Regions from separate parts of the Caballeronia sp. LP006 genome, predicted to be linked through region 1. Evidence: riboswitches for the same ligand, from Rfam matches in the RefSeq annotation. Region 1 holds a riboswitch; the other holds the start of a gene.

Region 1 (4,211 bases):
CGCTGCGTATTGCCGATAGCCACGTCCGCGCCCCATTCGCCCGGCGGCGTGATGAGCGTGAGCGCCAGCAAGTCGGCTGCGGCGATCACGTAACCGCCCGCCGCATGCACCGCTTCGGCGAGCGCGCGGTAGTCGCGAACGTCGCCATACGCGCCGGGATATTGCAGCAGCACGCCGAATGCGTTCGCGCTCGCGGCATCCGCGGCCGGTCCCACGTGCACGTCGATGCCCGCCGGCTTAGCGCGTGTCTTCACCACTTCGATGGTCTGCGGCAGCACGTCGTCGGCCACATAGAACAGGTTCGATTTCGGCTTGCCGACGCGTTGCAGAAGCGTCATGGCTTCGGCGGCGGCGGTGGCTTCGTCGAGCAGCGACGCGTTCGAGATGGCAAGGCCCGTGAGATCCATCACCATCTGCTGAAAGTTCAGAAGCGCTTCCAGACGCCCTTGCGAAATCTCGGGCTGATACGGCGTATAAGCCGTGTACCACGCCGGATTTTCCAGCACGTTGCGCAGGATCACGCCCGGCGTGTGCGTGCCGTAATAACCCTGGCCGATATACGTGCGAAACACGAGATTCTCGTTCGCCAGCTTGCGCAGCGACGCGAGCGCTTCCGCTTCGCTTTTCGGCTGCGTGAACGCGCCGAGCGGCAGCGTTTCCTGACGGCGGATCGATTCCGGAATCACCGCGTCGATGAACGCCGCGCGCGATGCGAACCCGAGCGCGTCGAGCATGGCGCGCTGGTCGGCATCGTCGGGACCGATGTGCCGTGCCGCGAATGCGTCATGGCATTCGAGCGCGGCGAGGGACAGGGAGGTGCGGTTCATCAGGTGATCCGGATGTTCGAGCTTCATGTGAATTCCTGCAAAGCGGCCGGTTGGAAACGCAACCGCTTTCGTCATTGAGATGAGTTATTCGCCGATCGACTTGCCGTAGCCTTCGGCGTCGAGCAGCTTGTCGAGACTGGCGTCGGCGGCCGGCTTGATCTTGAAGAGCCAGCTTTCGTACGGTGCGCCATTCACCGAATCCGGCGACGAAGTCAACGCGTCGTTCGCCGCGACGACTTCGCCCGACACCGGCGCGTAAATATCGGATGCCGCTTTCACGGATTCGATCACCGCGATGGCGTCGCCCGCCGCGACTGCCTTGCCCGCCGCGGGCAGTTCGACGAACACGATGTCGCCCAGCGCTTCCTGCGCGTGATCGGTAATGCCGATGGTCAGTGTGCCGTCGGATTCGGCGCGGACCCATTCATGCGATTCGGTATATTTCAGATCGGCCGGGATGCTCATTGGATGCTCCTTGCGTAATTCGTTCGTGGGGTTCGTGATCGGATGGCGCGCGCCACGTTCGTCCGCTGTCGGGCCTCAAAGGCTCACGAGCGTCTTGCCGTTGCGCACGAACGGAAGTTTTACCACGCGCGCGGCAACTTGCTTGTCGCGGATGAGCACTTGCACCGTATCGCCGATCGCCACTTGCGTCGGGACGCGAGCGAACGCAATCGACTCCTGCATCGACGGCGAAAACGTGCCGCTCGTGATCTCGCCTTCGCCGTGCGCCGTGACGACCTTCTGATGCGCGCGCAGCACGCCAGCCGCACGCCCGTTCTCCTTGATGAGCACGAGCCCGACGAAGTTCGACTGCGAGCCGTTCGCTTCGAGCGCGGCGCGGCCGACGAAATCGCGCGGGGTTTTCAGGTCGACAGTCCAGGCGAGGCCGGCATCGAGCGGCGACACGGTTTCATCCATGTCCTGGCCGTAGAGATTCATGCCGGCTTCGAGACGCAAGGTGTCGCGTGCGCCGAGGCCTGCGGGCTTCACGCCGGCTTCACGGAGCGCGTTCCACAGCGCTTCCACGTGTGTGGCGGAAACCACGATCTCGAAGCCGTCCTCGCCCGTGTAGCCAGTGCGCGCAAGCATCAGTTCGCCGAAGGGCGTGGTTGCGAACTTCGCCGCATTGAAGGGTTTGAGCGATTCGGTTTCGGCGCGCGTCTGCGGCAGCACTTGCCAGACCTTTTCGCGTGCATTCGGACCTTGCACCGCGATGATGCCGAAATCGCCGCGCGGGCGGATCGACAGATCGAAACCACCTTCCGCGTTCAGTTGCTGGAACCACGCGATGTCTTTATCCGCCGTGCTCGCGTTCACGACCACGCGGAAACTCGTTTCGGAGAAGTAGTAGACGATCAGATCGTCGATGACGCCGCCGTCGGTCTTGAGCAGGCACGAATACAGTGCGCGACCGGGCGTCGTCAGCTTGTCGACGTTATTGGCGATGGCGTGCAGAAAGAAGGGCCGAACGGCGTCGCCTTCGAAATCGACGACGCGCATGTGCGATACGTCGAACATGCCCGCGTCGGTTCGGACGGCGTGATGTTCGTCGATTTGCGAACCGTAGTTGACGGGCATGTCCCAGCCGCCGAAATCGACCATGCGCGCGTTGAGCGCGAGGTGGGCGGCATGCAAGGGCGTGTGTTGAAGAGCGGTCATCGGGGCCTCGGTTCGCGAAACAAAAAAGGCCACGCAGCGCGCAGATATCTGCCTTCGCCGCGGACTATGCCTTTGCTCGCTGACTTTCAGCAGCGCAAAGCGCATACCGGCTGGCGGTTGCGATGCGTGACCCCTCTGTCCTCGGTACCTGAGAGATTGCGCGGATCAAAAAAATCCGTCGCGCGCCCCTTCGGTGGGCTGCTGACATCGTTCGATGCCGCTGCCGCTCTCCAGAGTGCGAAAAAATTGCCCGAAAGGGCGATTTCTTCGACGCGGCCGGTCCTTTTGCCTGAGAGTTTGTGGGTGTGCCCCTTCGGCGGCGCGGCTCGCTTGTCGATTTTGGAATCGACAGAAGCCACGCGCTCTCCCGACGCGTGCGGCCGAATTTACGCGACCGAATTAGGCTTGTCAAACGGATTCGGACGGGGCTGAGTGTGCGGTGGAGCGGGTTGTGGCTGGCGACGATGCCTCGCCATGCGTCGGCCTCAGAACGTCGTTGACAGGGTCGAGTTGATTTGCCCCTGAAATGTATCGGTTTTCGGCAAGAACGCCAGACAGTTCGCGACGAGGTCGGTGGCGTCGTGCTGACTAAACGGCTTCGTGAGATGGTAATCCGCGTGCGTACGCACTTTTTTTAGGTCGATGAGCACGTAGGCCAGCGCGCGGCCTTTGTTCCCTACGGTCATGAGCCGATTTGTCAGCCGTTCATGTTGACCGGCAACCTCGCGCGTTGACGGCAAGCAGGCGTCCGCCACGGCAAGCGTTTTGTGATAAGCGGCGTAATAAGCTCGCGACGCGCCGGATCGCCATTCGCATTCGCTATTGCCTGCCGACAACTGCTGCGCCAGATGCAGAAGATCGGAAACCTCGATGCTCATTGCACCACCTCCATTAGCGCACTGCGGGAGGCAAGCGCACTAAGCGAACCAACAGGGCGACAGACGAAGGTAATCACCTCTGGGTACGCGTTATCGAAGGTCGTGGTCAATGCCCCGGCAATCGCAAAGTTGACGTTTCCACACTGGCTTGCAGTTTCGTCGACATAAAGCTCGTATCTCGTTGTGTCGTCGTAAATCATCAACCTGCTGCCGCGAATCATGCAGCCTTGCGAGCGGATTGCTTCGACCGCCGTTTCCAACAAAGCAAGCCGTTGCTCGGCATCGACGCCGCAACGAAGAAAGATCTGTGCCGTCGCTTCGATGTCGCGCGGTAGCTCCGCATCGCCTTCGGCAACGGTTGCATTGAGATCATGAGCAAGCATGATTGCCGCCGCCTCTTCGGCATGCAGCGCCGTGACGAATACACGAGCTGCCTTGATCCGGCTTGTCGGGTCGCTACGCTGCGTATCGGCGAGCAAGCGCGCGTAGTTCACCGCCATGCGCGGCTCTCCGAGACGCACATTAGCGACGCCACATTGGTCAGAATGGTGACGTCATGCCTCGCCAATGCCTGCGCGGCTTCGGAGCAACGAACGCATTCGTCGCGATCACCACGGAGGAACGCGGTGAATGCGAGTACGAGCCAACATATCTCAGGACGTTCGCGGCCCTTGCTCAAGAACGCAAGCGCTTCTCGCTCGATGCGCCTTACCTGGAATTCGTTGCTCTGCGCCGTGATCACCATATCGATCAGATCGCATAGCCACTCTGTTGCAACAGCTTTCGGGACATTCAAGGGAACGCACTCCGGATATTCGTTTGCGGTCGATTCGAAATACTACCG
Region 2 (4,211 bases), on a different contig from region 1:
CCGAGCCGGGGAACATGTTGTCCCGTGCGAACGAATAGACGAGGCGGCTTGCGGAGGCTTGCTGCCCCATCACGCACGCAAGGAACGACAGCAGCGCCACGGCCTGAAACGCCTTGAGTCCCCAGAAGCCGATGGTGTGATAAAGAATCTCGGGGATCGGATCGAGCACCTTGCCCGCCACGATCAGCGTGAGATCGGGCGCGGCGAGCACATAGCCCGCGAAGGAGAAAATGGCCGATCCGCATCCCACCACCACCGTCAGCATCATCGCCTTAGGGATCTGGCGGCCGGGATTTGGAACTTCTTCGGCCACTTCGCCGCATGCTTCGAAGCCGTACACCATGAACAGACCGACGAGCGCCGCGCCGATGAAGGCCGGCATATAGTTACCGTTAATCGACGTGCCCATCGTGTCGAAGAACACCGAAAACGAATGCTTGCGTTCGAAGATCAGCAGATACAGTCCCACTGCGATCACGCCGAGCAATTCGGCGGCGAGTCCCGCCCCCGCGATACGTGCCAGTGTTTTTGTCCCCGTGAAATTAAGGATCATCCCGAGTAGCAACATGCCGGCCGCCACACACGCGGTCATGCCCGGCGTGATGGCGACAACCGGATGCTCTTTCGTCCCCACGAACAGATTCGCGACAAAGCCCGAACCAAAGATTGCCGTAGTCGCAATCGCCACAATCACGCAGGACAGATAGATCCACGACAGCAGCCACGCATACTGCCCGTTCCACAGCCGTCTGGCCCACTGATAGAGGCCACCCGCAATCGGATACTGTGCGACCACTTCACTGAACACCAGCGCCACCAGCAATTGCCCGCATCCGACGATGATGATCCAGAACATGGACGGCGGGCCTGCCGTGGACAGGCCTTGCGCGAACATCGAAACGACACTGACCAACGGCGACAGATAAAGAAATCCCAGCGCGAGATTCGACCAGAGCGACATGCTCCGCTCGAACTTCTGCTCGTATCCTAATGATGCAAGATGCTCGGAATCCGAGCGGTGATGATGATTTGCCACAGTGCTCCTCCAAACGCTCCCGAGTCCGTCCGGAAATAATGTTGCCGGACGAACGTGCCGATATTTCTCTTATCGCCGCCGTCATATTCAACGTCGGCGCCTCCTTTGAAACCGGACGCTAAAACCTTGCTAACCCCGTACGTCCCTTGCTGCAAAACCCGCGCCAATGGTTTTTTTTCGATTTATGTCTTTGTTGGAGAGGTGCTTTTTTGATTAAATCGTTCGATGCATTCTGGGTGTTGTCTCATGAGTGCGATGCCCGAATCGCATCGGTGCGACATTGGCTATTTATTTCGTTACCCAAAGTATCATTCGCTGCGCCCGACCCGACCCGACCCGAAACCGTTTCCGGCTCCCGGTCGTATGATGAAAGAACGACTAAATGGTCGCGACGGCGCTGCGCTGGTCCTGCGATGCTTCGAGCACGGACGCCAGGATCTCTGCGGTCGCCATGGAAAGCGTCCAGCCCAGATGGCCGTGTCCGGTGTTGTAGAACACGCCCGGCCGCTTGCCCGCGCCCACGCGCGGCAACATGCTAGGCAGCATCGGACGCAAGCCGGTCCACGGAATCACGCGCGATGTCGAGATTTCGGGGAAATAGCGGCGCACCCAATCGACCAGCGGCACGATGCGGTCCGCGCGGATATCGCGGTTGACGCCGTTAATTTCCGCCGTGCCAGCTACGCGGAAGCGGTCGCTTCCCAGACGGCTGGTGACGATTTTCGCCGCATCATCGAGCAGACTGACCCAAGGCGCGCCGTTCTGGCTGTCCGAATCGTCGAGAAAGACGGTGATCGAATAGCCTTTCACCGGATACACGTTAACGTGATCGCCCAGCATCGACGCGAACTGGCGGCTGCCCACGCCCGCGCAAATAACGAGCTTGTCGAAGCGGTGTTCTTCGGATGCCACGGCGCGGCTTACGTCGAGGCGGATGCCGTCAACGGATTGCGTGATCTGCGTAATTTCCGAATCGAAGCGGAATTCCACGCCCTTGCGCACGCACGCCTGCGCCAGACCGCGCGTGAATTTGTGGATATCACCGGTGGAATCCGACGGCGTGAAGAAGCCGCCGTAGAAGCTGCCGCGAATCGCCGGTTCGATCGACTCGATCTCGCCCGCCGTCACCGCGCGTCGGTCCAGCCCGCCTTCGCGATACAAGAGATTGACCTTCGATGCCGCCTCGAAGCCCTTACGATCCTCGTACACGTGCAGGATGCCGCGCCGCTCCAAATCGAACTCGATGCCCTCGCGCTGCGCCACCGAGAACAGATGCTCGCGCGCTTCGATGGCGAGCCGCACGGTTTCAATGGTGTTGTGGCGATAGTTCGAAATCTGGCCGAGAAACTCGCCGATCCACGAGTACTTGTGCCAGGAAGGCCTGGGATTGAGCAGCAGCGGTGCATCCGAGCGCAGCATCCATTTGATGCCCTTGAGCACGGTGGCCGTGCTGTTCCACACTTCCGCGTTGCTGGCTGAAAGCTGTCCACCGTTGGCAAACGATGTTTCCATTGCCGCATAGCGATGGCGCTCGAACACGGTCACGTCGTGGCCGCGTTGTGCGAGGGCGTAGGCAGTCGAGACGCCCGTGATGCCGGCGCCGATGATGGCGATTCGTTCCATTTGTAAAGGTCCAATGTGAGATTCCTTGCCACGCGCCAAAACGGCGGCGAGGAAGCCCCATCTGTCCCATTTGCCTGAGAGTTTAAATTGCGGGCAATGCCGCAAATCTCCTTCGGCGGGCGCACTGCTGCGCCGCTCTCCAGATGTGATATCCGCGCTGCACGGTCCTTTTGCCTGAGAGTTTCCGGGGCGGTTGCTCCGTCGGCGCCATCTGGGCCAAATGCCCGACGATGGTCTCTCCCATGCTGCGCGATGAGGTATTTATTCTACGCAGTCAATATTCACGACACGACCTTTTCACTGCGATACACGCTCAGATCCACTTCCACAGAAGGGGTCGCAGCCGAACGCGCATTCGTCTTGATGAAGTGCGCGAGCCGCTCGCCGAGCATCATCGAAGGAGCGTTCGTATTGCCCGACACCAGCTTCGGCATGATCGACGTATCGGCAACGCGCAGGCCCTCGATGCCGTGCAGGCGGAAGGTCGGATCGACCACGGCCAGTTCGTCCACGCCCATGCGGCATGCGCCCGACGGATGCAGCGCGCCCTGCCCCGTTTCCCTCACGAAGCGAATGCGCTCTTCCTTGCTCGTCAGAATGCGTCCCGGCCGGTACGGCGCGCGCACAAACTTGCTCAGCGCGCTTTGTGCGAGCGTTTCCTGACCGATCCGCACGCCTTCCGCGAGCACTTCGGCATCGTAGGGATCGGACAGGTAGTTCGGGTCGACCAGCGGCGGCACGGAAGGATCACCGCTCTTTAAGCGCACCGTGCCGCGCGAACGCGGCCGCGTCTGATACACGTTGAGCGTGAGACCGTTGCCGCTCGGCGACTGATCCGCGCCCTCCTCGACACCCGCACCCGGCAGGAAGTGATACTGAAGATTGGGCAGCGGATCGTTCTGGTCGCCGTACCAGAGCAGCGCGCCTTCGCAAATGTTCGATGCCACCGGCCCAGTCTTGAACAGCGCGTATTCCAGTCCGGCGAGCGCCTGATTGTGCAGCTTCTTGTACTTGTCGTAGCTATGCGGCCCGGTCAGATCGTAAATCAGGAACATGTCCATATGATCCTGAAGGTTCTCGCCAACACCCGGCAGATCGTGTACGACAGGCACGCCCACGCTGCGCAGATGCTCCGCCGGCCCAATGCCAGAGAGCATCAGCAAATGCGGCGACCCGATGGCGCCCGCCGACACGATCACTTCGCGTTCGGCACGCACGAATTTGCGCTCCGTGCCTTCAAGATATTCGACGCCGATCGCCCGGCCCTTCTCGACTACCACGCGCAGCACGCGCGAATCCGTTTTAACAGTCAGATTCTTGCGATCGCGCGCGGGCTTAAGATAAGCGGTGGCGGCGCTGCATCGCTTACCGTCGCGCGTGGTCGTCTGATAGAGACCGCAGCCGGCCTGCTTGCCCGAGTTGAAATCCGGGTTGTAGTTGATGCCCATTTCCTGACACGCGCGCAGCCACGCCTTGGTCAGATAATGCGTATAGCGTTGATCGGAGACGCCCAGCGGCCCGCCCACGCCGTGCGCCTCGCCCGCGAAGCGCT

Evidence for each region. A riboswitch is a leader RNA that binds a small molecule or an ion and turns the genes downstream of it on or off. The one in region 1 is predicted to bind glycine.
Region 2: linked by a shared signal. The riboswitch ahead of P9250_RS32500 (D-amino acid dehydrogenase) and the one ahead of gcvT (glycine cleavage system aminomethyltransferase GcvT) in region 1 are both predicted to bind glycine.

The regions. Positions count from the first base shown of each region.
Region 1 is NZ_JARTVW010000005.1:289,527-293,737, forward strand. It holds gene gcvP (aminomethyl-transferring glycine dehydrogenase) at 1-854, opposite strand, end outside; gene gcvH (glycine cleavage system protein GcvH) at 912-1,292, opposite strand; gene gcvT (glycine cleavage system aminomethyltransferase GcvT) at 1,368-2,489, opposite strand; glycine riboswitch at 2,615-2,733, opposite strand; glycine riboswitch at 2,756-2,869, opposite strand; gene P9250_RS18050 (hypothetical protein) at 2,975-3,367, opposite strand; gene P9250_RS18055 (hypothetical protein) at 3,364-3,867, opposite strand; gene P9250_RS18060 (hypothetical protein) at 3,924-4,130, shown strand.
Region 2 is NZ_JARTVW010000006.1:422,905-427,115, forward strand. It holds gene P9250_RS32495 (APC family permease) at 1-961, opposite strand, end outside; gene P9250_RS32500 (D-amino acid dehydrogenase) at 1,415-2,659, opposite strand; glycine riboswitch at 2,711-2,811, opposite strand; glycine riboswitch at 2,812-2,912, opposite strand; gene P9250_RS32505 (GMC family oxidoreductase N-terminal domain-containing protein) at 2,941-4,211, opposite strand, start outside.